3 regions of the Vibrio gazogenes genome follow, and region 2 is predicted to be linked to each of the others. Evidence: predicted binding sites of a transcription regulator. Region 2 holds the regulator's gene; each other region holds the start of a gene.
The links. Region 2 encodes PurR, which represses purine synthesis genes. Its sites were predicted from a motif close to TNANGNAAACGTTTNCNTNA; they were not measured.
Positions count from the first base shown of each region.

Region 1: purM (phosphoribosylformylglycinamidine cyclo-ligase) is a predicted target of PurR. The motif match lies at 1,415-1,434, and genes of this name have one in related genera.
Region 3: glpX (class II fructose-bisphosphatase) is a predicted target of PurR. The motif match lies at 1,281-1,300, and genes of this name have one in related genera.

Region 1 covers NZ_CP092587.1:2,548,389-2,559,146, forward strand. The annotation lists gene smrA (DNA endonuclease SmrA) at 1-509, shown strand, start outside; gene upp (uracil phosphoribosyltransferase) at 636-1,262, opposite strand; gene purM (phosphoribosylformylglycinamidine cyclo-ligase) at 1,497-2,537, shown strand; gene purN (phosphoribosylglycinamide formyltransferase) at 2,541-3,188, shown strand; gene nudI (nucleoside triphosphatase NudI) at 3,493-3,921, shown strand; gene MKS89_RS11400 (class II glutamine amidotransferase) at 3,977-4,822, opposite strand; gene lpcA (D-sedoheptulose 7-phosphate isomerase) at 4,852-5,427, opposite strand; gene fadE (acyl-CoA dehydrogenase FadE) at 5,744-8,230, shown strand; gene MKS89_RS11415 (TIGR03503 family protein) at 8,358-9,605, opposite strand; gene dnaQ (DNA polymerase III subunit epsilon) at 9,620-10,357, opposite strand; gene rnhA (ribonuclease HI) at 10,415-10,758, shown strand, end outside.
Region 2 covers NZ_CP092587.1:2,114,165-2,124,922, forward strand. The annotation lists gene mukB (chromosome partition protein MukB) at 1-3,404, opposite strand, end outside; gene mukE (chromosome partition protein MukE) at 3,401-4,132, opposite strand; gene mukF (chromosome partition protein MukF) at 4,110-5,453, opposite strand; gene cmoM (tRNA uridine 5-oxyacetic acid(34) methyltransferase CmoM) at 5,468-6,247, opposite strand; gene elyC (envelope biogenesis factor ElyC) at 6,335-7,165, shown strand; gene purR (HTH-type transcriptional repressor PurR) at 7,738-8,748, shown strand; cyclic di-GMP riboswitch class I at 8,891-8,976, shown strand; gene MKS89_RS09380 (TfoX/Sxy family DNA transformation protein) at 9,106-9,696, shown strand; gene glgA (glycogen synthase GlgA) at 9,830-10,758, opposite strand, start outside.
Region 3 covers NZ_CP092587.1:228,680-239,437, reverse strand. The annotation lists gene metF (methylenetetrahydrofolate reductase) at 1-678, shown strand, start outside; gene zapB (cell division protein ZapB) at 795-1,037, opposite strand; gene glpX (class II fructose-bisphosphatase) at 1,355-2,362, shown strand; gene pfkA (6-phosphofructokinase) at 2,506-3,468, opposite strand; gene MKS89_RS01025 (M28 family metallopeptidase) at 4,004-5,533, shown strand; gene fieF (CDF family cation-efflux transporter FieF) at 5,685-6,596, opposite strand; gene MKS89_RS01015 (Spy/CpxP family protein refolding chaperone) at 6,886-7,383, opposite strand; gene MKS89_RS01010 (response regulator) at 7,602-8,297, shown strand; gene cpxA (envelope stress sensor histidine kinase CpxA) at 8,297-9,718, shown strand; gene MKS89_RS01000 (tRNA (cytidine(34)-2'-O)-methyltransferase) at 9,826-10,290, opposite strand; gene MKS89_RS00995 (FxsA family protein) at 10,345-10,758, opposite strand, start outside.

The sequences.
Region 1 (10,758 bases), 430 kb from region 2:
AACTGAAGAAAAATTTACAGATTACTGAGGCGCATCTTGCCCGGCAAGAAGCAGCGATGAAACTAGAACAGCATGAGTCTGATTACCTGTCTCTGGAACATGCACCGCCAGTCAAGCCTCATGATCTGATCGAATTTAAGAAAAGCGGGGTTCAGGACGGTGTTTACCGGAAGCTCAGATTAGGCAAATATCCCATTCAAGCACGTTTAGATCTTCATCGAAAAACACTGGAACAGGCCCGTGACGAGGTTGTGAAATTTTTACGCCAGTGTATGCGAATGGATATTCGAACCGTCCTCATCATTCACGGAAAAGGCGAACATTCGAACCCACCGGCACTGATGAAAAGCTATGTTTCATACTGGCTTCCTCAGATTGAAGAAGTCCAGTGTATTCACAGTGCACAGCGGTTTCACGGAGGGAGTGGTGCACTTTATGTTCTTTTGCGTAAAAGTCAGGTACAAAAACTGGAAAATCGTGAGCGTCACCAGAAAAAACGGCCTCACTAACCGGAAAAGTAACAACTAATAGCGTTTATTTATCTATACACGCATGCACTTTGGATAAACAAACCGAAAATAAAAAAACAGCCAGACTATACAAGACTGACTGTTTTTTTATCTGATGCATGCAACTTACTTGGTACCGAAGATTTTATCTCCCGCATCACCAAGACCGGGAACAATATAGCCTTGTTGATTCAGATGGTCATCGATTGCAGCAGTGTACAATTCAACATCCGGATGCGCTTTTTCTAAAGCCCGAATCCCTTCAGGTGCAGCCACCAGAACCAAGATTTTAAATTGAGTACATCCCTGCGCTTTTAGCAAATCAATCGTCGCGATCATCGAACCACCAGTTGCCAGCATGGGGTCAACCACCAAAGCAATTCGCTCTTCGATATTTGAAGCAATTTTATTAAAATAGGGAACGGGCTCAAGTGTTTCTTCATCCCGATAAATACCCACCACGCTAATACGGGCACTCGGTATATGCTCAAGCACACCATCCATCATGCCTAATCCCGCACGAAGGATCGGAACAACCGTCACTTTCTTACCTTTGAGTCGGTCAATTTCAACCGGGCCATTCCACCCTTCAATTGTCACTTTCTCGGTTTCAAAATCTGCTGTTGCTTCATAAGTAAGTAAGCTGCCGACTTCAGTGGCTAACTCGCGAAAACGCTTGGTACTAATATCAACCTCTCTCATCAAACCCAATTTGTGTTTGACAAGCGGGTGCTTAACTTCGACAACTTTCATCTGCATCTCCGACATTCAATCAAATAAACTTTTCGATTATACATACTTTCTATCGTTAATTTTATCCTTAACATCAGGAAATATCATGATTTAGCACATAGAGAAGTCATGACTACCAAGAATTTTCAGCCAATCTCGCCAGATAAAAAAATCAGCGCAAACGTTTTCCTTTTACTTTTTTCCCCTGTAGAATAACGCCGTTTTCATATCCAACCAAAGAACGAGGATGACCCCGTGAGTGGCAAGAACACATCTCTGAGCTATAAAGATGCAGGCGTTGATATTGATGCAGGCAACGCGCTTGTAGAGCGAATTAAAGGTGCAGTAAAGAAAACGCGTCGCCCAGAAGTAATGGGTGGTATCGGTGGTTTTGGTGCCCTGTGTGAATTACCAACCAAATATAAGCACCCAGTGCTTGTCTCAGGAACGGACGGTGTCGGCACGAAATTACGTCTGGCACTGGATATGAAAAAGCACGACACCATCGGGATCGATTTAGTCGCAATGTGCGTCAACGATTTGATTGTACAAGGTGCGGAACCACTGTTTTTCCTTGACTATTATGCCACCGGAAAACTTGATGTTGATACCGCAGCAGACGTTGTTTCAGGGATTGCCGAAGGCTGTCTTCAGGCTGGTTGTGCGCTGATCGGCGGAGAGACCGCAGAAATGCCCGGCATGTATGAAGGTGAAGACTATGATGTCGCTGGATTCTGTGTCGGTGTCGTCGAAAAAGAAGCCATTATCGACGGTTCCAAAGTTGGCGCCGGTAACAGCTTAATTGCTGTAGGCTCGAGTGGCCCTCACTCAAATGGTTATTCACTGATCCGTAAAATTCTGGAAGTATCAAATGCAGATAGCTCAGAATTGCTGGACGGAAAAGCCGTTGGTGAACATTTGCTCGAACCGACCAAAATTTATATCAAGTCAGCACTCAAACTCGTCGCTGAACACGATATTCACGCCATTTCTCATATTACGGGTGGTGGATTCTGGGAGAATATTCCTCGCGTTCTACCACAAGGTACCAAAGCCGTTATCGATGGTAGCAGTTGGGAATGGCCAGCGATTTTCAAATGGCTGCAAGAAAAAGGTCACGTCGATACTTACGAAATGTATCGGACTTTCAACTGCGGCGTCGGTTTGATTATCGCACTACCAGAAGCACAAGCTCAGGCTGCGGTCGAACTTCTCCAATCAGAAGGAGAAAATGCTTGGATTATCGGGCATATTGCAGAAGCACAAGCTAACGAACCGCAAGTAGAGATTAAATAGTTCATGAAAAGTATTGTCGTTTTAGTTTCGGGAAACGGGACCAACTTACAAGCAATCATTGATGCTTGTGATTCTAAAATGCCCAATGGCAGGGTGACTGCTGTTTTTTCAAACAAAGCAGATGCTTATGCGCTGGAAAGAGCCAAAAAAGCAGATGCCGCGGCAATCTTTGTCGATCCGAAAGCCTTTGACACGCGTGATGCATTTGACCGTTCATTGATGGAACAGATTGATGAATATGCACCAGACCTGATTATTTTGGCTGGTTATATGCGTATTCTGAGTGCAGAATTTGTTCGTCATTACATGGGAAAAATGATTAACATTCACCCTTCTCTATTGCCGAAGTATCCCGGCCTGAACACTTATCAGAGAGCGATTCTCGCTGGAGATGAAGAACATGGCACCAGTGTTCACTTCGTCACTGAGCAACTTGATGGCGGCCCAGTCATTCTACAAGCCCGGGTTCCAATCGATGATGATGATACCATTGAATCTCTGACCCGTAAGATTCAGGAGCAAGAACACCAAATCTACCCTCTGGTCACTCAATGGTTTGTTGAAGAGCGTGTTGAAATGCGTGACGGCAAAGCCTATCTTGATGGCGAGCCACTGGGAATTTATGGCTATAAAGGCCACTCAGCACGTTAATCACCAACGTTCTCAGCGCTTTCAATGTTGAACAGGCGGCTCCATGGGGCCGCTTTTTACTTTTCTCTCATCCTCAATTTATGCTTCACGCCAGTCCGTCTATCCACCACACCTCTTTTAATATTATTATTATATTGAAACGCTCTCATATTAAGGATTATATATTTGCAATATTTTATGCATAAGTAAGAATATATCCGGAGAACGACATCAAACATATATGACTTTATGCCATGAACTCATGAATATAGTCCCCGATCCCCAATGTAATTATCAATAAAATTCAGAATAAACAGGAGCCTTTATGCGACAGCGAACCATTGTTTGCCCCTTGATCACCAACAACGGGGATTACTTACTTTGTAAAATGGCAAATGATCGTGGTGTATTTCCCGGTCAATGGGCGCTTCCCGGCGGAGGTATGGAACCGGGAGAAACAATGGAAGAGGCATTAAGACGTGAAATCAGAGAAGAGCTGGGCCCTGAGTTAGAACTCACGCGGATCTCTCCTTGGAAATTCAGAGACGACACTCGGATCAAAACTTACCCGAACGGAACTCAAGAAGAAATCTATATGATTTATCTGATATTCGACTGTGAAAGTGCCAATCGTCGTATTGCAATTAACGACGAATTTCAGGAATTTAAATGGGCGAATCCTGAAGAACTTCTGACGCTGGATCTGAATGACGCAACAAAAGTGACCTTTGCACAAAAAGGTTTGCTGAAATAAAAAGATCTGCCAAAAGGAATGCCAGAGGCTTGCAACAAGGCAAGCCTCTGTTCTTTTAGTCGAGTGGCTCCGTCGGAGCCTGAGAGCCGGGTTTGTCTTCCGCAAACGGAACATCTGCTAACTGATACTGATTGGTATCAATCAACTCGCCTTGATGAAAAATATTGTACTCTCCGGGCTTCATTCGGTGCCACTGCTCATTCAGTGTCAGTGGCTGAGTTGCAATCACCGTAACAATGTCATTGGGTGTCGTCTCTTCCTGAAAATTGACTTCGACTTCCTCATCAATCAAGGTTGCCTTACCAAAAGGTGACCGACGTGTAATTGAATAGAGATGATTGGTACAGTAAGTCATCACATGCTCACCATCCGTCAACAGCATATTAAAAACCCCCAGCTGCCGAAGCTGGTCACACTGTGAAGCAATAAAACGACAGACTTCTATGGCATCGTCCGGAGGGGTCGGATATTGATCTTCCAAACGTTTTAACAACCAACAGAATGCAAGTTCACTATCTGTTTCCCCCACTGGCCGATGGTTGGCTGTATCGAGAGCCTCATAACCACTCAATTGTCCATTATGAGCAAACGTCCAGAAACGGCCCCAAAGCTCTCGCGTAAACGGATGGGTGTTTTCCAAACTGACCCCGCCACGATTTGCCTGACGAATATGACTAATCACAGCCCGACTTTTGATTGGGTATTTCTGAACCAGTTCAGCAATCGTGGATTGATAGCCAGGCTTTGGGTCCTTGAATGTGCGAAACCCCTTCCCTTCATAAAACGTAATCCCCCAGCCGTCACGATGCGGGCCTGTTTTGCCACTGCGCTGAATCCAGCCAGTAAAACTAAAACAGATATCGGTCGGAACATTAGCGCTCATGCCGAGCAATTCACACATAACCTACACTCCCCTTATTGAACCGATGATTAAGCCATTTCTTTCTCAATCAACATAATCAAAATATGGATGATCTTGATATGAATTTCCTGAATACGATCAGCATAACCGAAATGAGGAACTCGGATCTCAACATCAGCAATACCAGCCATTTTGCCACCGTCTTTACCGGTTAAAGCAATACTTTTCATACCTTTGGCTTTCGCCGCTTCGATCGCTTTCAGGATATTACCGGAATTCCCTGAGGTCGACAGCCCGAACAATACATCACCTTTGGCACCGACAGCCTCGACATAACGAGAAAATACAAATTCATAACCAAAATCATTACTGACGCACGACAGATGGCTGGGATCTGAAATGGCAATGCCCGGATAGCCCGGCCGATTATCACGGTAACGTCCAGTCAGTTCTTCAGCAAAATGCATCGCATCACAATGGGAGCCACCGTTCCCACAAGAAAGCACTTTTCCACCCTGTTTAAAAGAATCAGCAATTAGCTTGGCAGCCGCCTCAATCTGAGCAATGTTGTGCTCATCACTTAAAAACTTGTTTAGTACGTCGGCAGCTTCGTTCAGCTCGTTCTTAATTAAATCGTGGTACATAACTCAATTCTCTTTGATGTATGCTGAAATGGCACTCTTACGACAAGAGCGGTACATGTTTACCCGGCTCACTCAGAAGATACTGGTGAAATGTTCCGGAGATAATCATGAGTTTACCCCAACAATTCATTCTGTCGAGCCTTGCCCTGTAAGAATGTTATTCCTTCCCTCAGATCCAGTGCATCATCGCTCCAAATCACCAGAAAGTGACTCACAACCCGATCTCCTTAACACTTTTGCAACATTACAACTGGTAAGACCTCTTCGATGGTTCTACGATAGAAACATCTGAATCTCCCGATTAAGGAAAAGAAATATGAGTATTTTGCTCTCGATCGTCGTATTACTCGCGGTATGGGGAATCTGCGCCTATCATCGTCTCTCGATGGCATTGGGAACAGGAATGCTTACTGCATCACTCATTGTGTTAACGCTGCTTGGCCAAGTCGGTTTCACATTCTGGGTCATTTACGCACTGGTCCTTGCCTGCGTGACTGTCCCATCGATTCGGCAGAATCTAGTGACCTCCCAAATTTTCAGTCTCTTTAAACGCCAACTCCCACAAATGTCCAAAACTGAGAAAGAGGCCTTAGATGCAGGAACCGTTTGGTGGGAAGCCGAACTATTTCGCGGCAAACCCGACTGGCAACAACTACATCGTTATCAAACACCCCATCTGACCGAAGAAGAACGCGCATTTTTAGACGGCCCAGTGAATCAGGTCTGTGAAATGGTCAATGATTATCAGGTCACTCATGAGCTGGCAGACTTACCGCCTGAAATCTGGGAATATCTCAAAGCGCAGAAATTCTTTGCCATGATTATCAAAAAACAATATGGCGGCTTGGAATTTTCGGCCTACACACAATCACTGGTGCTGCAAAAACTGGCAGGTGTCTCTGGTATTCTCGCCATCACGGTCGGTGTGCCAAACTCCTTAGGTCCCGGAGAATTATTGCAACATTACGGCACCGAAGATCAAAAAGACTATTATCTGCCTCGGCTGGCAACGGGTCAGGAGATTCCCTGTTTTGCCCTCACCAGCCCTGAAGCGGGTTCCGATGCCGGTTCGATTCCTGATTTTGGTGTGGTTTGTAAAGGAACATGGGAAGGAAAAGAAGTCATCGGGATGCGTCTGACTTGGAATAAACGCTATATCACACTAGCCCCCGTAGCAACCGTATTAGGGTTAGCATTTAAATTACAAGACCCGGATCATTTACTCGGTGAAGAAGAAAATATCGGCATCACCTGTGCGTTAATTCCAACCGATATGGCCGGTGTCGAGATCGGTCGTCGTCACTTCCCACTGAATATTCCGTTTCAAAATGGCCCGACTCAAGGAAAAGACGTTTTTGTCCCGCTCGACTTCATCATCGGTGGACCCGGTATGGCCGGTAACGGATGGCGAATGCTGGTTGAATGCCTGTCGGTTGGCCGCGGTATCACCCTGCCATCGAACTCAACCGGTGTCACCAAAACGACCGCAGTGACAACCGGCGCCTATGCGAGAATCCGCCGTCAGTTCAAGCAACCAATAGGGAAAATGGAAGGGATTGAGGAGCCACTAGCACGCATAGGCGGGAACGCCTACCTCATGGATGCTGCCTGTCAGCTCACCGTGACGGGTATCATGAACGGCGAAAAACCCTCCGTTATTTCAGCAATCGTCAAATACCACTGTACCCACCGGGCTCAACAGTGCCTCAAAGATGCCATGGATATCACCGGCGGGAAAGGGATCTGCCTTGGTCCGTCGAATTTCCTTGCCAAAAACTATCAGGGTGCCCCCATCGCAATTACGGTTGAAGGTGCGAATATTCTGACTCGTTCAATGATAATCTTTGGCCAAGGCGCAATTCGCTGTCACCCTTATATACTCAAAGAAATGGAACTGGCCCATTCTCAAAGTGACAACGCAATGGCGCAATTCGACCGGACACTCAGCGCACATATTGCTTACACCGTGAGTAATGCGGCGCGCAGTTTTTGGCTTGGTCTCACCAATGGGCTCGGGTCCGCAGCACCGCATCATGACGAAACCAAACGTTACTACCAAAGACTCAACCGTTACAGTGCCAATCTCGCACTCATGGCCGACCTAACTATGCTAACACTCGGCGGTAGCCTCAAACGCAAAGAACGTGTATCAGCCCGTTTGGGAGATTTGCTGAGTCAATTGTATTTGTCTTCAGCAACATTGAAACGCTATGACGATGATGGCCGTCACACTGAAGATTTGGACTTGGTGCGTTGGGCTCTGGAGGATAGTCTGAAACAGATGGAGGTGGCATTGTCAGAATTGCTCGACAACTACCCGTCCCCAGTCTTGGGTTATCTGCTCAAACGGATCCTCATGCCTTATGGACGAGTTTGTCACGGCCCCGGTGATAAACTGGATCACCGAGTTGCGAAACTACTGCAATCTAACACCGCATCCAGAAACCGTCTGGGTCGTTATCAGTACTGGTATGCAAGCGAACATAACCCAGCAGGTCGGATTCATCAGGCATTGGATACGATCATTCAGGCAGAACCGATTTTTGATAAGATCTGTCAGCTGAAAAATAAACATTACCCATTTACCAATTTGGATCAACTGGCGAAAACAGCACTGGATGAACAGCTGATTTCAAGTGATGAATCGAATCTACTGATCAAGGCAGAACAAGAACGCCTCTATGTAATTAATGTCGATGACTTTGCACCGGAAACGTTAGCAGCCGGATCGTCTGACCGTCCGAAACAGGGAAAAACAAAGCGCAGCAATCGTAAAACTACCAGTTCGGTACAAGAATCCTAAGGTCAGGGATACAAGAAAAAGCGGTGTCCATAAATAAGCATGTCAATATAAAAGAATGCCAGTCAGCACCACTGACTGGCATTCTTTTATATTGACAGCGTTCCACAAATCACTCGGGACATCACGCTTATTTTTTCGGCATATCGAGCTGTAGTGATACTCCAGATTTTCTCGCTTTTATCTTGCGGACGACCATCCAGATGATGAGTCCCAAAATCAAAGCACCAATATTCCCTAGCGCAATGTAAATCAGTTTCCACTGTCTTGCAGACTCCCGCTGTTGCAGTATCTCTTCCTGCTGTTCCTGCTTAACTTTCTCTGCAAGGGCTTTCTCTTGCATGAGACGCGTCTGCTCGATATTCACATCTTCCACAACACTATATGTATGTACAGGGATTGGGAAGACAAGCGGCCGTTGAGAGTTGGCTTCCGTCGCATAGACTCGGCCATTCCATTTAAAGTTACCCACTTCACCATCGTTAGGAATCGCCAGTTTAACGGTCAGCGATTCCCTACCGGATTGCCCTTCGGCAGTAAAATGGTTGTCATACCGATCCCAGTGATCGACATGAGCCACCAGCGACCCTGGTTTGATCGTACCTTCTAGCCCGGAAAACACCACTTGATGAGGCTGATCATCAGCTCGGGACTGAATAAAAGACGTGGTAATCGGTGATGGATAAACCAGCACTTCTTGTTCCTGCGCGCGTAAAAAGACGCCATTCCCCGAGGTAATCCGTGCCCGGTATCTTCCCGGCTCAGAAAAAATGTTCAGTTTGACGGTAAATACACCATCGCCGGGTTTCTCATCGAGCCCCCGACCATCATCGGAAAACTCACCGATCACATCAGGTTTCGGGCGCGCTTCTTTGACCAGTTGTTCTTCATTCTCGATATATTTGGTAAAGGTCACTTTCAGTTTCACGCGATCCAAAAAATCACGGATCGTTAACGGCTTATCATCGGAAGTCAGTCTGGCGGTAAACTTAATATCTTCGCCCTGATATAACCGTAACGGGAGCTTATCGGTGGTCAACGCCAGATTAGAGATGAGTCTGATATTATTTTTGGGTGTCACTTTCCCTACCGCTTGCCAAGGACCGGGCATGGGCTTATCAATCGAGATAATATCCATTGAGGGTTCTTGATACCAACGGACATTTTCAGGATGCTGCCATGAATAGTATTTAGTGCCATCTGGGCGAACTAACACCACAGGTTTCGAAGGTTTCTCACGGTAGATGACGAAAGTAATCTGACTGATTGTCGGATCCACCCGAACGCGATTATCCAACAAAGACACCGGAGAATTTGTTGCAGCATAACTTCCCAGCGATACCCATAGCCCGATAAAGATCGTTAACACCCGCAACATATATATTCACTCTCCTACTGACGCCAAAGACAGCTGCCATTTTTTTCAACTAAATCTAAACGATCTTGATGTGCTTGTATTTCATCGGCAGTTGCGCTTAAAACCTTTAGTGATTTTCGCCCGGTGGCAACTCTGCGAATGGCTTCACTGCCATCTCCGGAGCTTTGTCCTGCCGAAAACTGCAATGAGGTCTGCCCACCGGTCATGAACAGATAAACGTCAGCAAGAATCTCCGCATCGAGCAAAGCCCCGTGCAATGTTCGATGTGAATTATCGATCCCATAACGTTCACACAACACATCCAGATTGTTCCGCTTACCGGGGAAAATCCGTTTGGCCATTGCCAACGTATCGGTCACCTTACAGTACTGTTCTGTTTTACCGATGTCGGCATTGAGCTTAGCAAATTCATAATCCATGAAGCCGACGTCAAACGGTGCGTTGTGAGCGACCAGTTCAGCCCCGCGAATAAATTCCAAAAAAGCCGAATGGACATCTTTGTATTCCGGTTTATCGACGAGAAATTCATCGGTAATGCCGTGAACTTCAATTGCTTCTGGCTGTATTTGGCGATCCGGTTTGAGATAAACATGAAAATGTCTGCCGGTCAGTTTACGATTGATGATTTCAACCGCACCGATCTCAACGATTCGATGTCCCTCATAGTGTGGACCACCATCTTGGTTCATACCTGTGGTTTCCGTATCGAGAACCACGATACGATGTATTTCAGAATTGTTGCTAGTATTCATTGGGATAACTGTGTCAGACTATATTGATTCAATCACTGTGGCTTATAGTATCAAATCATGGCGAAACAGGTGGAAATTTTCACAGATGGTTCTTGTCTCGGCAATCCGGGACCGGGTGGATATGGCATTGTTCTGCGTTATAAAAGCACTGAAAAAAATCTGTCTCAAGGCTTTCGGTTAACCACAAATAATCGGATGGAAATGATGGCGGCAGTTGTCGCACTGAAAAGTCTCAAAGAACCCTGCCAAGTCATTTTGACAACAGACAGTCAGTACGTCCGACAAGGGATTACCCAGTGGATTCATAACTGGAAGAAGAAAGGCTGGAGAACCGCAGATAAAAAACCCGTTAAAAATGCAGACCTATGGCAAGCACTGGACAAAGAAACTCAGCGACATAG
Region 2 (10,758 bases):
TGTAAACGTCGCTCAACATCATGCTCCCGTGCCAGTCTCAGCACCGAGCACCATCCGGCTTTGGCATTCACAATAAACGTTCTGAGCTCACGATACTCTTTCTCAACCTTCTTCAGTTGCCGGCTCAGCGATGCCATCTCCATTTCGGTCGATGTCCGCGTTCTCTCCAATTCACTCTGTCGTTGCCGAGAAACATGTAAACGCTCATAAAGCTCATTTTTACGGCTTTCTGCGCGTTCCAGTGCGCTCGCATCGGTATGTACACCCAACTCTTGTAACTCTTGCTCAAACTCCCGCACGGTTTCGAGTTTTGACTGATGCGCACTCTTGAGTGAGGCCAGTACTTGGTTGTACTGACTGACCTGACCCTGCCGCTGTTTCAGCGTTTCTCTTGCCACGCCGCGCTGTGACTCGGCAAGTTGTAATTTTTCTTTCAGCTGTTCACTCAGAGCATCGCCCTGATTGACCAATGCTACGGCATCGGAATACTGTAGATGATGGCGACGCTCAATCAGATCTGAGATCGCAAAGATTTGAGTTTTCACCTGCTGCAACCGTTGATCAGCCTCATGATACTCACTTTCCAGTGCATCAAACTGCTCCGGATCGTTTTCGAGGGCATTGATACAATGACTCAATTGCTCAATAGTCGTACCGTGTTGCGTTAAAAAGTGTTTGGCCTCGTCCAGCTCCGCAAGTCTTTCTTCAATCTCACTGGCTTGATCCTGTAATGTGTCATCAGCCAATAAGTGAACAAATGGGGCAACCTTTTCAAGACTTGATAATGCATTTTTACTCTGCTGTTGTCGCGTCTGTAACTGTTGTTCCTGATGTGCCAACTCAGTCAAAGAACGACCAAACTGATTTAACTGTTCACGGCACGTCTGAAGTGCCTGTTCCGGATCGGCTTCAAACACGGTTGTCATATGAGAAGCAACAAAAGTCTGATAGGCCTGATACAAACGTTGGCTCTTTTGAGCATCAAATGACGCTTTGGCGTGCAACTCAACAATATCATCTCGCTGCGCCCGCAGTTGTTCCAATCGCTGCTCTCTTGCAGCCCGGCCAAATAAAGGAATCTCAGGGAAACGGGAATAACGAATCTGACGGTCATTCAGACGAACACATACTGCACCTTCAAGTTCATCGGCATCAAATGAACTGTCATCAAAAGCATCGACATCCCCTTCAATGATGTATACATCTTCAGGACAATCATCCAACTCGGCTAAACGCGCCTGAATTTCTGACAAATCAGAAACGACGATAGCGTGTCTGGCAGGACCGTACATCGCACTAAAATAAGGTGCGTCTTCCAGCGTAATATCATCATAAATTTCAGATAACAACATGCCGCCTAATGAGTCGGCCAGCGATTTTAACCGGGCATCATTGGCTCCTCCGGGAGAAGCCAGACGTTCAATGTCTTGTTCAAGATTGTGACGCTGTAATGCTAATTTTTCTTTCTCTGATGTCTGCTGTTTTTCTCGTTCCAGCGTATGCTGCATATGAGAAAATACGGCCTGTGAATTTTCCAGCGCTTCGCCGCTCTGTGCTCGCAAATCATCCAACGCATTACGCGCAACAATCCATTGTGGTGCAATCTGTTCTAATCGCTGAATTTGCGCTCGGACATCTTCTTGATTACGGCGTAAATCACTGCGTGATTCCCGCAGTGCGATCAACTCTTCTTCGACAACATCCAGCACTTCTTGATGCTTCTCACGCGCTTCATCAATCGCGGATTCATCCTCAAGACTTTCCCGATGTTCCTGTTGGTAGGACTCTGCCAGTGCGACGATATGGTTCTGCCGCTCTAACTGACGAGAAACTTCACTTTGACGGGTGTACCACTGGTTTTCCTGAGCAATCAATTGGTTGCACTGTCGCGATTTTTCAATCAGTGACACACCGTGCTCATGGGCGGTTTGGCGAGTTACATCACCGAGTACGGATTGAACTAACTGAAATGCCTGCTCAAACTGAGATGCGACAGCAGCCGACATATCCAAACGATGTTTCAGTTGCAAAACTCGCTCGGTCATCTCGTGTTGTGACTGGTTCAACGTCTGAATTTTCTGCGATGCATTTTCAGCCGTCAGACTTTCATCATCCAGTGCTGTTTTCGCTTTTTCGAGTGCCTGAACCGCTTGCTGATACTGGAGTGCTCTGGTTTGTTGAACATCCAGTGCCTGCTGATAATCAGCCAGTTGCGACTTCAGACTATCGACTTCATCTTCTAGAATCGTGGCATTGTACTCTGCTTCATGCGTCTGTTCCTGAGCCTCCTCAACCACCATCAGTTGTTCTTCTAGCCGTTCATTCAGCTCTTCCAAATCGTCTCGGTAACGCTCAATTTTTTCCTTTTGACGCAAAGCGTTATGAACCAATTGCAAATAATCAGATGCACTTTGGTGATCTTGTTCCAATGCCGATTCATGCGCTGTCAGTTCATCCAGTTCCTCTTTCACACGTGTGAGCAACTCACTTTGCGTGACTAAGGTTTGCTGCGCTCCAAACAAGGTCTGGCGGAATGTTAGGGCCTGTTCAACTTTACTACGGCGCTCATTCGCATGACGCATGTAATCAGACGCAACATAGTTGGTCGATTCAGTAATCAGGTGTTTGAACAAATCCCGATCCGCTTGGGTGGTTTTGATCGCTTCAAGCGTCATCCGGTTTTCCCGAAGAGCTGCTTCCATATCCTGAAACGCTTTTTTCACACCACCATTTTGCGGTAATAAATAGTCCCGCAACGAGCGCGTTATCGCACTGGAAATCCCGCCATACAAGGATGCTTCAATCAAACGATAGAATTTGGAACGATCACTGCTCGAACGCATTTTCTTCGGGATAACGCCAAATTCAAACATCTGGGTGTGATAATCCACCACTGAGCTAAATGTTTTGAACTGCGTCCCTTCCAAACCTGCAACAGCATCTTTGACTTCACTGACGGCCCTAACCCGCGCCTGTTGATCGGAGAGTGTTTCAATCAAAATATCAGTGGGCCGGATATGGCTGGGGATTCCCTGCACCAGAAACGGTTTAATATCGACTTTTTTATCCCGACCGGCAACCTGTTGTAACCTGACGGCAAACAACACTCTCTGCTTGCGCGAGTTGACCACGTCCAACGCTGCATAACAGGTGCCGGGTTGAAGTTTACCGTGTAATCCCTTGTCTCTCGAAGACTGAGAACTACCCGCTTCAGTGGTATTACGAAAATGCAGCAGGCTTTGATCCGGGATCAGTGCGGTGATAAAGGCCGCCATTGTGGTTGATTTCCCCGCACCATTCCCGCCGGAAAGCGTGGTGACCAAATTATCGATATCAAATGTACGGGCAAAAAAACCGTTCCAGTTGATCATGGTCAGCGATTGATACTTACCTCTTTCAATCATGCTTCACCTTCAAATCCTGTTAATGCTTCTGATGAGGTCGTTTCTGCTGCCGCCTCATCGATATCTTCCGCCACTTCATGAACGTCTTGGCCTGGAATGACCGCTTCACCGTCACGAATCAATCTCAATTGTGCTGCTTGCATGTCATCACCGACACGGACATCTGCACCAAAACGGAAGACCGCCTCGGTAATCCGAAACTTTTCACTTTCTCCCAGAACGACCAGCATGCCCATTCGGCGCAGTTTTCTTAAGGACGTCCTGACTTTTTCAAATAGCTTTTCCCGATCCAGATCCGACCCGCCGGCCCGGAAAGTCACCAACCGCATCAGCTTCTTCTCATCGACCAGCGTGAGTAACTCTTCATACAATTCCTGATGTGTAAAAATCCCTTCATGGGCCAGTCTTTCAGGACTGAGATATAAAAAGCAAAGCACCTTGCCGACCAACATATCGAGTTCGGATAACACACTCCGGTTAAGCAATGATGTGGAACGCGGTCTTAAATAGAAGAAACCTTCGGGAGCACGCACCAACTCAGTATTATAACGCTGATAAAATTGAGCCAGCTCAGGCTCAAAATCGGACAAAAATGTGTGATTATCCATATCTTCACCGGAAACATGCCTGCCGGCACGTAATAAACTATCCAGTGCCGGAAATAACGGATTGGAAAGTGCTTTAACCAGTTTCTCTGGCATGTATTCATTCATATCTGTCGATGACATTTGCTTGTACCTTTGCACCAAATTCATTGATTGCCTGCCAATCCGGTTGAATCGCCTGATAATCAGACGCTGAATATCCTAACCGGACGGCCTGATCGACCACGATTCTGGCTAAATCAAAATGATGCGTTTTTGGATGTTCTGTGAGGTAATTCTTTAAAATGATGCCGAGATCAATCGGTGTACCTTGCTCTTTATGCACGGTCAGCATCTCACCGATCTGCTCTGCCAGCACATCGTTGACCTGTTGAAACTCTTCGTATTCAACATCTTCGGGGACTTGTCCTGTGACTTCATCGTCACGGAGAACCAAGGCTTCATCCCGCATATCCATGAAGCGCTCAGCATCGGCAAAAGTGAGGAACCAAGGGGCCTCAAAGTAGTCGTTCATCGACTGACGTAAGCGCTGACTAAACGCACGGTTTTGGTCCATATCAATCGCGGTCCGGATGAATTTATGCACATGCCGGTCGTAACCGATCCATAAATCAATAGCCTGTTGACCCCAACTGATAATTCGATCGAGTTTGAGCTGCAACTGAAATAATGTTTCTTCAATAAACGTCAGTCCGGATTCACCATAAACACATTCCTGAATATCAAGGATCTGCGTCTGCATTTCATCACCGGCAGTCTGAAGCGTATCCTGCAACTCTTTCAACGTCGATGACGTCTCTGACAAGAGTGATTCACAATTTTGAATGGCATCACGCCAATCTTTATTCAACAACTGGGCAATCTGTTCTTTGATCTCTTGTTGCTGCTCATCCATCACTCGCTGGTTGAGATCGATCTGATCAAAAATCTCACCCACGGAATATTTCAAGATGCCATAAACATTCTTTTGCCAGTGAGACTCCGTGCCACCTTTTTCAGCCGCTTCTCTGGCTTTTGCCATTTCATCCGCAACAATCGACAGTTGAATCGACAACTTCAGTTTAGAAAATTCACGATGACGCAGATAATAATCAGTGATGCCTATTGCCAATGGCGACAATCGATAGATACTCGCACCATCGGTCACTTCACTGGTAAAACGCCGGATAAGCCGCTGGTGAACCAATTCATTGATCGCATTATTGGCCCGAAAAGCGGATGCTTCACCGGTCTCATCAAATAACCGAGTGACGATCGCAAATGCATCATGTAATTCCCCTTCACCGAGTTCGTCATCAAAGCGATCCCGACTCAATACGGCTATCGCAATCAAAAATGCGAGCCGCTCGGTATCCAGGTTGAGAGACAAGTCATGCTGCCTGACCCATCCAACCAATTCATCGATTGGTTGTACTTCGGCTTGTTGCGCCAATTCGTCTATCATTGTTTCCATCATTTTTACTTTTTTCTGGCCCATACATGAATATAACGACCCAGAGATAAATAAGGCTCTTGCCGACATAATTGCCTTTCAAGCGCCAGTAAATCTTCTTCCGTGTATTCTCCCATATTCTGGCGATTACCAATGTAATCACTGAACGAGCGAATACCACTTTTGCCTTCAATACTGAATCCACAAGCTTCTATCCATTGATAGACGACCTCTGGATTCAGGCCTTGCTGCGGCTGCAACTTAAATCGTTTGCGATATGGCATACCCTCTAATACATGGGGGATATTCCCGCATATGACATTTTTCAGAACTAATCCGTGATGATTGTAAAACATGATAGACGCAACGCCACCGCTCCGAACCTGAGCCAGTAATTTTTCCAACGCATCCTTCGGATCGGCTAGCCACTCCATCACGGCGTGAAACATCAAGAAGTCAACCGGATCAGTGAGATATTGTTGCATATCCTGTACTGCCGCATGGACAAAGCGATACTGCGCAAGCAGACCATTTTTTTCAATATCGGTTTGCGCCAACTGCAACATTTCAGAAGAAAGATCACATAATGTCACCTGATGTCCCTGCATCGCGAGCCGTTGCGATAGCTGTGCCAACCCGCCACCGGCATCCAGCACCGAAAGTGGCAGCTGTTCCGGAGGAAATGATGTTAAAATAGTTTGAATATCTTCCCATACGATGGTCTGTCGGATCATACCTTTGTCAGAGCCATATATATTTTTTGCAAATTTGTGGGCAATATCGTCGAAATTGCGATCTTCAGTCACAGTAGCTTGAGTTATGATAACGAATCGTGCTGCTATTCTGTCATAGGAATGGCAGGAATAAAGAGGATTATTCGTTTTTAATCTCAATTGCTGTTTTTTCGGACTATTTCTTATATGTTTGAGCTTAAAAAAATCATAGCTGCATTAATGATGCCCCTTCCCGCCTTGCTCATCATCGGTTTTATTGGCCTCATGATGATTATGTTTTCAACAAAAAGGAAAACCGGTTGCCTGATTGTTCTGTTCTCTTACTCGTTGCTGTTTCTAGCATCATTTCAACCCGTTTCAGATCGCCTTCTCGCACCATTGGAACGTAAGTATTCAGCTTTTTTACCCGTTGAGGGTAGCATTGACTACATTATGGTTCTCGGCAGTGGTCATATCGTCGATGACCAACTCCCACCGACATCTCAGCTCAGTCGCTCAGCGCTGATGCGGCTTACTGAAGGGATCCGAATCATGCGGATGTATCCGGGGTCTCGCCTAATTCTTTCCGGATATGCAGGTGGTACTCGATTCAGTCATGCCCGAATGCTGGCAAGAGTAGCCTTATCACTCGGTGTGGCAAAATCAGATATTGTGTTACTGGAAAGTGCCAGAGATACTTGGGAAGAAGCCCAGTTAGCCGCGAGTTTTGTCGGATCGCGAAAATTAGTGCTCGTCACCTCTGCCAGTCATATGGATCGTGCGTTGCATGAATTTCAATCAGCCGGACTAACTCCGATCCCGGCACCGACCAACTACCTGTCCTATAAAAATATAGCGCAACCGTGGATAAAATATGCCCCTAAGGCGATTTATCTCGAGCAGACAGAAAAATATTGGTATGAAACGTTGGGAAGGTTTTGGCGCTATTTGAAAAACTGGGTTGCTAATCAGGAAGCGACCGTCGAAAAACCGTTAAAACAAGAGCGGTAGCATGATGTTATCTCTGCATGTGAATCAAGACTTACGGTCTGGATTCAGCCGTTGAGTGGAACGAGTGCTTCATTTTGATTGCTATTACTGAATCGGCAGTCTAAAATTCGCGGTTAAAGCATATTCTATACTAGGGGCTGTTGACCTTTCGTGGTTGAATTTTGTTCAATCTGAACGGGTATTGATCGCGGCGCGGGGCATGCCGCTTAGCTATCCTAAGCAAATGACCCGTAACAAAGAGCAAGACACGTTCAGATGAACCCTTTGGGCAGCATTTGTCGCTCATTTATCCAGCGTTAGGTCATGGTTCATGTAGATCGCTACACTTCACATGACCTGCCTTGACTAAATGCACGACAAATTGCTGCAAAAACCATCACGAAAGGTCAACAGCCCCTAGACAAAAACCGCTAAATTTAGCGGTTTTTGTCCTTATCGCAGAATAACCTCGGAATGTCATTTCTGTGCGGGTTATCCGATTATACAAATAGATAAAATCTTCATAACTAAACATTCAATTGTGATTTGCTCCGGATTGCTGGATCTTCAGCATAAGCGACAGGACAATACCTATGGCTACGATAAAAGACGTTGCCCGCTTGGCGGGAGTTTCAACAACAACTGTTTCACATGTAATTAACAAAACTCGATTTGTGGCAGAAACGACTCAAGAAAAAGTCATGGAAGCCGTGAAAACTCTGAACTATGCACCAAGTGCTGTGGCTCGGAGTTTGAAGTGTAACTCAACGCGTACAATCGGCATGTTAGTAACTCAGTCGACCAACCCCTTCTTCTCTGAAGTCATCGATGGTGTTGAAAGTTATTGTTACCGACAAGGCTACACGCTCATCTTATGTAATACCGGTGGCTTATACGAAAAGCAACGCGACTACATCCGGATGCTGGCTGAAAAACGGGTCGATGGCATGTTAGTCATGTGTTCTGACCTGACTGCCGAGCTTCTGGAAATGCTCGAAACCTATAGTGATATTCCCAAAGTCATTATGGACTGGGGGCCTGAAAGCTCACAAGCCGACAAAATCATCGATAACTCAGAAGAAGGCGGCTACCTTGCAACTAAGTATCTGATTGATAAAGGTCACCGCGATATTGCTTGTCTGAGTGGACATTTATCAAAAGCGGCTTGTCAGGAACGGATTCAAGGGTTTTACAGAGCCATGGCAGAAGCTGGTTTGACCCCGAATGAAAACTGGATACTAGAAGGTAACTTCGAATGTGATACAGCAGTTTTGGCTGCTGATAAAATTATTGCGATGGATGAACAGCCCACTGCTGTTTTTTGCTTCAATGACACGATGGCTTTAGGACTCATAAGTCGCTTACAACAAAGAGGCATCAAGATTCCTGAGGATATCTCGGTGATCGGTTACGACAATATTGAGATCTCTGAATATTTTTCTCCGCCACTGACAACGATTCACCAACCGAAACGTCGGGTCGGGAAAAACGCTTTTGAAATCTTATTGGAACGGATCAAAAGTAAAGAGCATGAGCGCCGCACGTTTGAAATGCATCCTGAAATTGTGGAACGCAATACCGTAAAAGATTTAAATAAAAAATAACATTAATTTTACATTTCGTTGGAGGGTGGTCATTCCTCCAACCACTTTCTTTCTATTGATAACCTTTATTAATTGGACTAGAATCACACATTGTGGAGTGGTTATTAGCATACTTACTTCATAATTCCGTACTGGAAAAGTGTCACGCACAGGGCAAACCATCTGAAAAGATGGGACGCAAAGCCTCCGGCCTAAACCATGAAAATGATAGGTAGCGGGGTTACCGATGGCAAAAATGCATTTCATGTTCGTCAATCATTTGACGTTCTGTTAACATATCTTCTGCATTCTTTTGCTACATTCTCGGACCTGACTTTGGTGGCGTATTCATTTAAAAATACACCGAGACGTAAAAGCATGGATAAACCAATTCTTAGAGATTCAATGCGGCTTTTTGAACAACTAGGCCGTGTCAAATCACGCTCAATGTTCGGCGGGTTTGGTATTTTCGTCAACGACATCATGTTTGCACTTGTCGTTCAAAACAAACTACATATACGGGCGGACAGTCACTCACTGGAAACATTTAAAGCAAAAGGTTTTGAACCTTATGTGTATACAAAACGTGGGTTTCCTGTTGTGACTAAATATTTTGCACTGCCCGCAGACTATTGGAATGATGCGGACACGATTTTCAATATTGCAAAACAAGCCTATTTGAATGCAAAAAATGAAAAAACGACCCATGTAGAGACAAAACCGAAACGCTTGAAAGATCTGCCTAACCTTCGCTTAGCAACTGAACGCATGCTACGTAAAGCAGGGATTAATTCAGTTGAAGAGCTTCATCAAAAAGGTTCTCTCAGCGCATATAAAGCGATTTTGAGCTCTCATCCCGCTACACAACCACCACTAGAGCTCCTATGGGCATTAGAAGGTGCGATTGAAGGAAAACATTGGTCTGTGATTTCTCAGGCAAGACGCGACGAGCTAGCTCGGCAAATTTAATTTGTTGAATAAGCTTTTTACTATCGTATACATTTCCCGAAGTATACAACTCCCGTTTGCTCGTCGAGCCGGAATAAAAAAGCACCGTTAACGGTGCTTTTTTTACTCAATCATTTTCTCAATAGAATAAAAATCAATTCGTATGCGAGTAGCCCATCAATGCAGCTTCGTACATTTGGACATACTGCTGAGCAGACTCTTCCCAACGAAAATCTTGCTCCATCGCCCGCAGTTGTATCGCTAACTTTTTCTCTGGCTGCTGCAAATAGAACAGTAATGCACGTTGCATACAAATGAGTAATGCTTCCGGTGTCGGTTCAGTAAAACTGAACCCTGTCGCTTTATCGGGAAAGTGGTCATAATCAAAAACAGTATCTTTCAGTCCACCAACCTCTCGGACAATCGGCAACGTGCCATAAGCCATGCTATAAATCTGGTTTAATCCACACGCTTCAAACTCAGAGGGCATCAGAAAGAAATCAGAGGCAGCTTCAACCAAATGAGCAAAACGGTTGCTGTAAGCATCAACAAACGCAAATTTCTGTGATGATGTTGCAGATATTTGGTGCAGGCGATTTGCTATCTCCGGCTCCCCTGTCCCGACAATCACCAATTGCACGTCATTTCTCAGAAACTGTTCCAGAATCGGCAGCAAATAGTGAAATCCTTTCTGATAGGTCAAACGACAAACCATTCCAAACACGGGGACATCACGGGTTGGCAATAACAATTCTTCTTGTAGCTGACGTTTACAGGTTACTTTCCCTTCTTGTAAAGAGTCGGGCTCATTGGTGTAATTTCGTGGAATATAACTGTCAATTCGGGGATCCCACTCCGAGTAATCACAACCATTAATAATACCGAACAAATCTCTCTCGCGACGGACAAAATCATCGACTAATCCGTGGGCACCAAGTGGTGTCAGTAACTCAGCAGCATAGTGACGACTGACAGCATTAATCTTATCCGCATACGCGATGCCAACTCTCAGTGCACTCACATAGCCGTGCCCATACTGTAGGGCCCCCATACCACTTAAATGCAATTCAGGGATGATTTCTA
Region 3 (10,758 bases), 1.6 Mb from region 2:
TCCATTATTAAAGAAATCAAATCCCAGACCGGTTTAGTAACAGCGCCTCACCTAACTTGTATTGATGCCAGTCGCGAAGAGTTGAGCCAGATTGCCGATGACTACTGGAACAACGGCATCAAGAACATTGTTGCACTCCGGGGTGATATTCCTCCGGGTGGCGGTAAACCGGAGATGTATGCTTCTGATCTGGTGACCTTACTCAAATCCCGTCATGACTTTGATATTTCTGTCGCAGCCTTTCCTGAAGTCCACCCTGAAGCCAAAAGTGCTCAGGCTGACTTACTGAATCTCAAACGTAAAGCAGACGCGGGGGCGAACCGTGCCATCACCCAGTTTTTCTTCGATGTTGAATGTTATCTGCGATTCCGGGACCGTTGTGTCAGCGCCGGTATCGATGTCGAAATCGTACCGGGCATTCTCCCGGTATCCAACTTTAATCAGGCATATCGCTTTGCAGCGCAGAACCATGTCAAAGTACCGGGATGGATGAGTAAACAATTCGATGGATTAGACGATGATCCGGTGACACGCCAGCTTGTCGGTGCAAGCCAAGCCATTGACATGATCCGGATACTCTGTCGTGAAGGGGTGAAAGACTTCCATTTTTATACGTTGAATCGGGCAGAGATGACCTATGCACTGTGCCATACACTGGGTATCCGCCCACAAGCATAAATCGTATTTCGACTCTCCCATGAAAAATGCCGACATTTCCGTCGGCATTTTTTAATATCACGTTGGTGAGATAGAAAGCTTGAACCAGATCGCTTTGATATAGAAAGCCTTGAGCCTTACTCCATATCTTCCATCTTACCAAGCAAATTGCGAATGCGTTCCTGCCATGCCGTTTGCTCTTGCTGCATGTCCTGTACGCGCTGTTCCAGTTCATCACGACTTGTTTTCATCTGAGTCGCTTCTTCAATCAATTTCTGTTTTTCTTCTTTTAATTCTTCAACTTCCATTTGAAGGAGTGTGATTGTATCAACGGCAGTTTGAATTTTGGCTTCTAATTTCTCTAACACTTCAAAAGACATGCTTATATCCTTTACGATTCTGCGCTTGCAATGATGATTGTACTTAGTTGTTCATTCTACTCAGCCATGGCTGGAGAAACACGCTCTATATTGAATATTTTCACCATTCGATTAAAAAACCAACGTGAATTGACACAATTCTTACTTTTGTTGTTCTTCATAGCGGGTTCAATCCTGCTTGAGTACTGAAATACAGTTGAAGATCTGATGTCGGTTTGATCAAGTGCAATAATCCACAAGCATTTCAGCAAACGTTTTCGTCGGGATATGCTAAAATTCGACGCAAATTTTTCAGTTTTCCGTCAGATGGAGTTCACATGAAACGTGATTTAGCAATGGCCTTTTCCCGAGTGACCGAAGGTGCAGCTTTAGCCGGATATAAATGGCTTGGGCGCGGTGATAAAAATGCAGCGGATGGTGCTGCCGTCGAAGTCATGCGGAGTCTGTTGAACAAAACAGAAATCACGGGAGAAATTGTGATTGGCGAAGGGGAAATTGATGATGCCCCGATGCTCTATATTGGTGAGAAAGTTGGTTTGGGCGGTGATGAAGTGGATATCGCTGTTGATCCGATAGAAGGCACTCGGATGACAGCCATGGGGCAATCAAATGCGCTCTCTGTATTGGCCGCTGCGGAAAAAGGTAGCTTTTTGAAAGCGCCCGATATGTATATGGAAAAACTGGTTGTCGGCCCGGGCGCCAAAGGATGTATCGATCTCAATCAACCGCTCAAACAAAATCTCGAACATATCGCGCAGGCATTAGGTAAATCACTGGATAATCTAGTCGTGATTACACTGGCGAAACCTCGTCACGAGCAAATTATTGCCGAGATGCAACAGTGGGGCGTCCGTGTTTTTGCCGTTCCCGATGGTGACGTGGCGGCTTCGATTTTAACCTGTATGCCCAATAGTGAAGTAGATGTGATGTATTGTATCGGTGGCGCACCGGAAGGTGTGGTCTCTGCTGCCGTGATTCGTGCCTTAGACGGTGATATGCATGGCCGCCTTCTGCCTCGTCACGAAGTAAAAGGGGATACCGATGAGAACCGACAAATCGGCCAACAAGAGATCGAACGTTGTCAGACAATGGGCGTTGAAGCCGGTAAAGTGTTGAAGATGGAAGATATGGTCCGCAGTGATAATGTCATTTTCTCAGCAACGGGAATCACGAAAGGTGACTTGCTGGATGGCGTCACTCGTCAAGGTAATATTGCCGTCACCGAAACCCTGCTCATTCGCGGTAAGTGCCGGACGATCCGTCGGATTCAATCCACGCATTACCTGAACAGAAAAGATCCGGAAGAACGGATCTGGATCGTTTGATACAAGCGGTGCCCTCTCGATGTTGCGCATTGGAAGGAACTAGTCAGCAAAGCCGTCCGTAACCCGAAAGAACCTTACTTAATATCCGAGACAAAAAAAGACCGCTCACAGCGGTCTTTATTAATATGTGCTACGAAAAAACCTTAAAACAGTTCTTCAGCAACTTTGTATAGATCTTGGCGGACAGGACGCTTCAAGTTCTCGATCGCATCGATGATGTCGTGGTGAACCAGATCTTCTTTCTGAATACCGACACAACGGCCACCATAACCTTCCAACAGAAGGTGAACTGCATAGTTCCCCATCCGAGACGCTAAAACCCGATCAAATGCTGTTGGGCGGCCGCCACGCTGAATATGACCAAGCACAGTTGCTCGCGTTTCACGTTTTGTCGCTTCTTCAATCTTCTTCGCCAGAACATTGGCATCCATCATCAGCTCAGTCAAAGCAATAATGGCATGCTTCTTCCCTTTCGCGATACCGTCTTTCAGATTAGAGATCAGCTCATCCATATCCAATCCCGTCTCCGGAGTAATGATGTACTCACATCCACCAGCAATGGCTGACATCAGTGTTAAATCACCACAATGGCGTCCCATAATTTCAACAATAGAAATCCGTTGGTGAGATGATGATGTATCGCGCAAGCGGTCGATCGCATCAATCACGGTATTTAAAGCCGTCAGATAACCGATGGTATAATCGGTGCCGGCAATATCATTATCAATGGTGCCCGGCAGACCGATACATGGATATCCCATCTCTGTCAGCTTCTTCGCGCCCATATAAGAACCATCACCACCGATCACAACCAGTGCTTCGATACCATGCTTCTTCAGATTCTCAATCGCTTTTTCACGAACGTGAACCTCTTTAAATTCAGGGAAACGTGCCGACCCCAGAAATGTCCCACCCCGGTTAATCACGTCAGAAACACTCGAACGATCTAACTGGGCAATCCGGTCTTCATAAAGCCCCAGATAACCATCATAGATGCCGAAAACCTCTAAACCAGCGCCTAATGCAGTGCGTACAACGCCGCGAATCGCAGCGTTCATCCCTGGAGCATCACCGCCACTTGTTAATATCCCGATCTTTTTAATCATGCTCACCCTCTAAAATATTGGGAATGTCATTCTAATAGATAGTTGTATCCGGTTGTTGCTGTCAAAACAAACCGATTTTCTCAGCACATCATGTCACTTTTTTTGCAATGTTACCCGATCTTTTTTTGCACTGAAGATTAAGTGTTCTTATTGTGAATGAGTATTGCAACTTTGTCATTACTCTTTGTTGATTCACATCAGGGTATAGTTTTTTTCTTATGCGAATCAACGATAGTAAAGGGCAATATTGAATGCAAAGTAGTCTAAAAAATTACGGCTCTACTTTTGCAGCAAGATCGATGGCAACAAAATATACAACAGTTCTCGCGTATTCACACCCAAAAATATTTACATAAATATAAATAATATAAATATTTATTAACATTCTTATGCTCACTGCTGTTTACATTCTGATTATGAATTAATTTGCATTGATTCATTCCCTTATCTTGCTTGAGTTTGTTAATTTAGTAACGCAGGCCTTTAATGCCTTTTACCACTTAGATCAAGAACCTACGATAGGGAGATCAGAACAATGAAATACACCAAGACCAGTCTGGCGGTCATACTGACACTGTTCAGTACATCACTGCTCGCGGCAGAAGACGCGCAGACTGATGCCAACAAAGTCTGGATATCGATAGGTGCTGATGCAAAAGGCACGTTGCTGGAATCTGTCACTCAACCGATTCAGAGTCAGTCTGTGGTCGATAATCCGCTTGTCTGGGTTGGACAGGTTGATCCACAGGATCTGGCCGAACTATCGCACAACATGCATGAAGAACATCACCGCTGCGGTGGTTATATTGTTCATGATTCCAAGCAAAGTGCGGTTGAAGCGAGCCGAGTGCCATTAACCAGCAGTTCATTTGCTGCGGTTGGCATTGGCCAGCAAGATATTGTCAAACCGTTGATTCCATTGATCAGCGCGAATCAAATTACCGATACAATCACCAGCTTATCGGACTTCACGAATCGCTTCTATACGACCCTCAGCGGCACACAGGCTTCAAACTGGATTGCCAATGAATGGCGAGGTTTATCCGCTTCATGGCGCAATGCTTCCGTTCAACAGGTCAGCCACTCCGGCTATCAACAGAAGTCCGTCATTCTCACGATTCGAGGCACCGAAAAACCCGACGAGATTGTCGTCATTGGCGGTCACTTGGATTCCACGATCGGTTCAAGAACCAACGATCAGAGTGTAGCCCCCGGGGCGGATGATGATGCATCGGGCATCGCGAGTGTGACAGAAATTATCAGGGTACTGGCAGAAAACAACTTTAAACCGAAACGGACGATTGCTTTCATGGCTTATGCGGCAGAAGAAGTCGGGTTACGCGGCTCTCAAGATATCGCCAGCCAATATAAGAATGAGGGCAAAAACGTACTTTCCGCCCTTCAGTTGGACATGACAAACTATCCCGGTTCTGCTGAAGATATTGTCTTCATGACTGATTATACCGACAGTAATCTGAATTCATTCTTGGCAAAACTGCTGGACGAGTACCTCCCCAATCTAAAATACGGCTTTGACCGATGTGGTTATGGTTGCTCGGATCACGCTTCTTGGCATGGGGCCGGATACCCGGCATCAATGCCTTTTGAAGCAAAATTCTCCGAATATAATCCACATATCCATACCTCACGGGATACGCTCTCCAATTCTGACCGTGAAGGAAAACACGCACAAAAATTTGCCCGGCTCGGCCTCGCCTATATCGTCGAAATGGCAAACTCAATGGTGGTAGATCAACAGGATCCGGTATTGAAGGTCGGCAAACCACTGACCGGATTAAGTGGTCAAGCATCAGGTCAAAGCTGGTATACATTCGAACTACCCGAATCTCGTTCCTTTAAGATCTCGATGTCGGGTGGCCGGGGTGATGCCGATCTTTATGTGAAGTATGGTGAGAAAGCGGGAACCCGCTCTTATGATTGTCGTCCTTACAAATCGGGTAATAACGAGTCATGCTCGTTTGATCGCGCAGCTGCGGGCACTTACTCAATCATGCTACGCGGTTATTCTGATTACTCTGACGTCACGTTAGAAGCAATGTTCTGATATAAGAAAAGTCTGATATTAGGAAAAGATTAGTTATACGGATAACCTGAAACACAGTTCTCAGGTTATCCATTCTATCCATGTTACCGCTGTGACCTCAGTGGATAGCTATCCGATCAAAACACGATCATCAGTCAAGCATTTACTTTCCTCACGACCATTCTGCCATTTTCTGCTCATATTCTGATTGTAGAATCACAGAATAAGGGTCTTGGTGAACCAACACATCAGAGCCGGGAAACTCCGCCAGCAATAACGCTTCAACCTGATCAGAAATCTCATGTGCCCGAATCAACGGTAAATGATCATCCAACTCCAGATGAAGCTGAATAAAACGCACCGGTCCCGACATTCGCGTCCGTAAACCATGAATCCCTAAAACCCCCTCAACAGATAGGCTCAACTGACGAATGTGGCTGATTTCTTCATCCGGCAGTTTGTGATCCAATAACGTCTGAATCGCTTCATGAATAATCTGGTACGCACTATATAAAATATATACCCCGATCCCGACGGCAAAAATTGCATCGGCTTGGGTCACCCCTTTCCAACTCATCGCGAGTGCGATCATAATTGCAATGTTCATCCATAAATCAGACTGATAGTGCAAAGAGTCTGCCGCAATCGCCTGACTTCCGGTTTTTTTCACCACATACTTCTGATACCGAACCAACAGGAAGGTCACCACGATTGCCAGCGCACTGACGTAAATCCCCAGCTCCGGTGTTTGTAGCGGCTGAGGACGAAAGAAGCGGTCAACCCCGTTCAGAAACAAAAAGCAGGCAGACCCTGAAATAAACATCGCTTGTGCCAGTGCGGCTAAAGATTCTGCTTTCCCATGGCCAAATGTATGTTCCCGATCTGCCGGCTGAAGAGCATAGCGAACCACCCACAGGTTAACCACCGAGGCGGCAATATCCAGCAAAGAGTCAATCACCGACGCAAGTAAACTGACTGAACCGGTATGCCACCAAGCAAACATTTTAATGATCAACAACGTAATCGCGACAATGGTCGCACTCCATGCTGCTGATTTCACTAAGCGAATATAATTTGAGTGCATTAAAAACTCTGAATGATTGTCATCAATAATGATTAATTATATAACGAAACCTGCTTCATTGCAGGTGATTTATTCATCACTACAAAATTATAATTATCTGATTTTAAACATGAAAGTGATAATAATTATTGGTCATAGTGACAAAAAAAAGAGGTGCATCCCTGTCACCTCTTTCTTCACTGACGCCATGTTGCTTCACAGACATCATCGCTTTCATCAAAGCGCTATCCAAACACATGCTGTTTTCACCATGCTCAACATTCCCTCAAAAAACGCGAATGTGCTTCTATCATTGGTTCATCATGGCGCGAGGACCACCGCCTTGACCCGGTCCTGTCATACGACCGAATGGTTTTTCTTGAAACATTTTCTGCCATTGTTCTTGTTGTTCCGGTGTCAAAATATTCAACATATCATGCCGTTGGCGCATCATCTCTACGCGCCGGTCAATGCGCACGTTTTCCATTTTGCCAGCCAATTTCTGAGCGGCTTTCTCATCAAAACTTTTTGCCAGTAAAATAGGCGCCATCTCTTGATGATAATTTTGCATCCGAGTCTGCCTTTGCTCCCAATGTTTTTGTCGGAGTGCTGTCAGTTGATTTTGCTGCTCTGGCGTCAGGTTGAATGTTCGAAACATCCCACGGTGATCATAACGCTGGCATTCGGAACATTGATTTCCCCAGTGACCACCGCCATGATGGTTCTGGTATCCGGCAAAAACGTTCATACTGCCGAGCGTGAATGGGAGAACAACAGCTGTCAATATTACTTTTGTTAAAGTGTTCATCTCTGTTACCTCTTGGTGGATAGACTGGTCAACATCAGCCTTTCGTGTATCTGTAAATTAAGCTTACATTCTGTAAGGTCAACTGGTGTATAGCGTAGGTAAAAGAGTGTAAATGAGGGACCAGACGATCTTTATCCGTGAATTTTAAAGGTAAACTATTGGTAAAGGTCACCGACTGACAAAGATACAACGTTCACAAACTCTGCGGAGAAGCACTGATGCCCCATATCCTAATCATTGATGACGATACTGAGTTAACCGCGCTACTCAAGGAAGTGCTCAGCCTTGAAGGATTCAGTGTTGCAGAAGCCCATGATGGGGAAGCTGGTCTACACATGCTTGATGAACGGACAGATATCATCTTATTGGATGTGATGATGCCCAAGCTGAACGGGATGGAAACGCTGAAAAGAATTCGCTCCGCTTCTCAATATGCTCAAACGCCTGTGCTGATGCTGACGGCCAAAGGTGAAGAAATCGATCGGGTGATTGGTCTTGAGCTCGGTGCTGATGACTATCTGCCAAAACCGTTTAGTGACCGGGAACTGCTGGCCCGAATCCGCGCCATTCTCCGTCGCACCCAATACACTCCGACACATCAATCAAGTGAAATAATCGAGAGTGAGGACTTACGTCTCTACCCGAAAAGACAAGAAGCATACTGCAATGATCAACTGCTTGAGTTAACCACAACAGAATTTGCGCTGCTCACTCACTTTGTCCAGCACCCGGGAGAGACACTCACGAAAGAAACGCTGAGTCTGGATGTACTCGGTAAACGACTGGCAGCGTTTGACCGAGCCATTGACATGCATGTCTCCAACCTGAGGAAAAAACTCCCGCCCCGCAGTGATGGTCGGGAGAGAATCAAAACACTGCGCGGACGCGGTTACCTGATGATTGCGGAGGAGTGATGCATCTTCCTAAGTTAAACAGCCTCTATGGTCGAATCTTTGCCATATTCTGGTTCACGATGTTGCTGATTTTAATCGTGGTGCTTTTGCTGCCAAATCTTGACCCGAGAAAAGCCAGAGATTTACCAAATTCGGAGCGTCAGCGTCTGACGACAATTAAAGAGAACCTTGAAACCAGATTTACCGGAGAACAAGATCTCACGCTCATTCTCAGAACATTATCCGACCAATTCATCAGACAACCCAGACGCAATATGCACCAACGACTGCTCAGGGAGAATCAGGACAAACCGCATCTGTTTCTGACCGATATGGCGGGTAACATTCTGATGGTCAATGGCAATCAGATGATCAGCAACCGGATTCTCCAAAACTTTATCACCGGCATTGATTCAGTCGAGCAACCGCAACAACGGTTGTACGGCCATTTTCTGATGACGGGCCCGATGCCAATTCATCTTGCCCGACAACCGTTACTACTCTACGTCGCTTTCCCCGACAGTCAACTGCCCCCACTTTTTATTCGCTTGCTCGATCATCCAGTGTCTCTGTTACTGGTGGTCATGTTGATTAGTACACCGTTGCTGCTTTGGCTAGCATGGGCATTAAGTCAACCGGCTCAAAAACTGGCGCAGGCATCACAACGTGTTGCGCAAGGCGAGTTTCAGATTGATCGCTCTCTGGAACAGGGAACCACCGAATTTCGTCAAGCCGGTCAGAGCTTTAACCACATGGTCGGCGCCGTCAATGAGATGATTTCAGGGCAACAACGGCTTTTATCCGATATTTCCCATGAACTGCGCTCACCGCTCACCCGTTTAAGGATGGCAACAGCACTCGCGACCCGTAAACAAGGAGCCGGCCCTGAACTGGAAAGAATCGATACCGAAGCCCAACGTTTAGAACAGATGATCGGCGAACTATTGGAACTGTCCAGAATGCAGCTCAACAGCCACTCCGACCAAGAAACACAACCCCTGTCCAGTTTATGGGAAACCTTGCTTGAAGATGCGGTCTTCGAAGCAGAACAGATGACCAAGACGCTCACCTATTCAACGATTCCGGAGCGATATATCTCAGGCAATCCCCAACAACTGATGAGTGCGGTCGAAAATATAGTGCGTAACGCGATCTACTATGGCAAAGATCAAATTCGAATCACGTTCAGTGACACACCACAACAGTTGACGCTCTGTGTCGAAGATAATGGTGAAGGCGTTCCGGATGATGAATTGGCGAATATATTTCGCCCATTTTATCGCGTATCAACCACCAGAGAGCGCCACAGCGGTGGCACGGGACTAGGGCTTGCAATTACCGAGAATGCCATCCGCCAACATCGTGGCACGATTCAAGCCAGCCGAAGCACAATGGGCGGGCTGATGATTACCATCACCCTGCCGTTGGATATGACAACCTGATCCCCCGATTCACCCAGTGGTCTGATTTACCATCACGCTCAAAAGGATAAAACAGAAAAAACCAGCCGAGAGGGCTGGCTTGAAAGAAATATGCAGTAGAACCGAAATCACTTCCCACCGGGGAAACCGAGCTGACGCCACGCTTCGTAACTCACAACCGCCACAGAATTCGAGAGGTTCATGCTACGCGCATTGGGCAGCATCGGGATCCGGATTCTGCGCTCTTCAGGGAAACCATTACGGATATCATCAGGTAAACCAGCCGTTTCAGATCCAAATAGCAACACATCACCAGCTTGATAAGTTGGCTCATCATGAGGTCTGGAACCTTTGGTCGTCAGTGCGAAGATCCGTTGATCACCAATCGCCGCTAAGAATGCTTCGTAGTTCGGATGAACACTCACCTTCGCCATATCTCTGTAATCGAGGGCGGCACGGCGCAGCTTTTTTTCTTCAAGATCAAAACCCAATGGCTCGATCAGGTGAAGATGACAGCCATTGTTGGTTGATAACCGAATGATATTACCGGTATTTTGGGCAATATTCGGACAATATAATGCAATGTGAAACATAGAATTGACGCCTATTTTTATTTTTAGTGGTTATTTCTAAAATGCAGTTTTACGTTAATTCAATTTATCATGATCATCATCATCGTCTTTGCGATCATATTCACCTTCGTAAGTGTTACCGCGATGAGATTCTCGATCATGAGGGCCTCTGGCGTCGAATGGTTGTTGGACATTCCCTTGAATGACGACTTTGTCCATCAGCTTACGTGCCAGCATTGCGCGTGGTCCCGGAAGCAAGACAAACATCCCCATCAGATCCGTCATAAAACCCGGTGTCAATAACAATACCCCGGCAACCGCCAGCAATACCCCTTCCAGAATCTGTTGTGCCGGTAGTTCGCCATCCTGGAGTCGCTGCTGCATCGTCAGCAAGGTCTGTAGTCCTTGACTTCGAACCAAAGATGCCCCGACAAACGCAGTGATCAAAACCAAACCGATGGTTGGCCACAATCCCAAATATCCACCGAC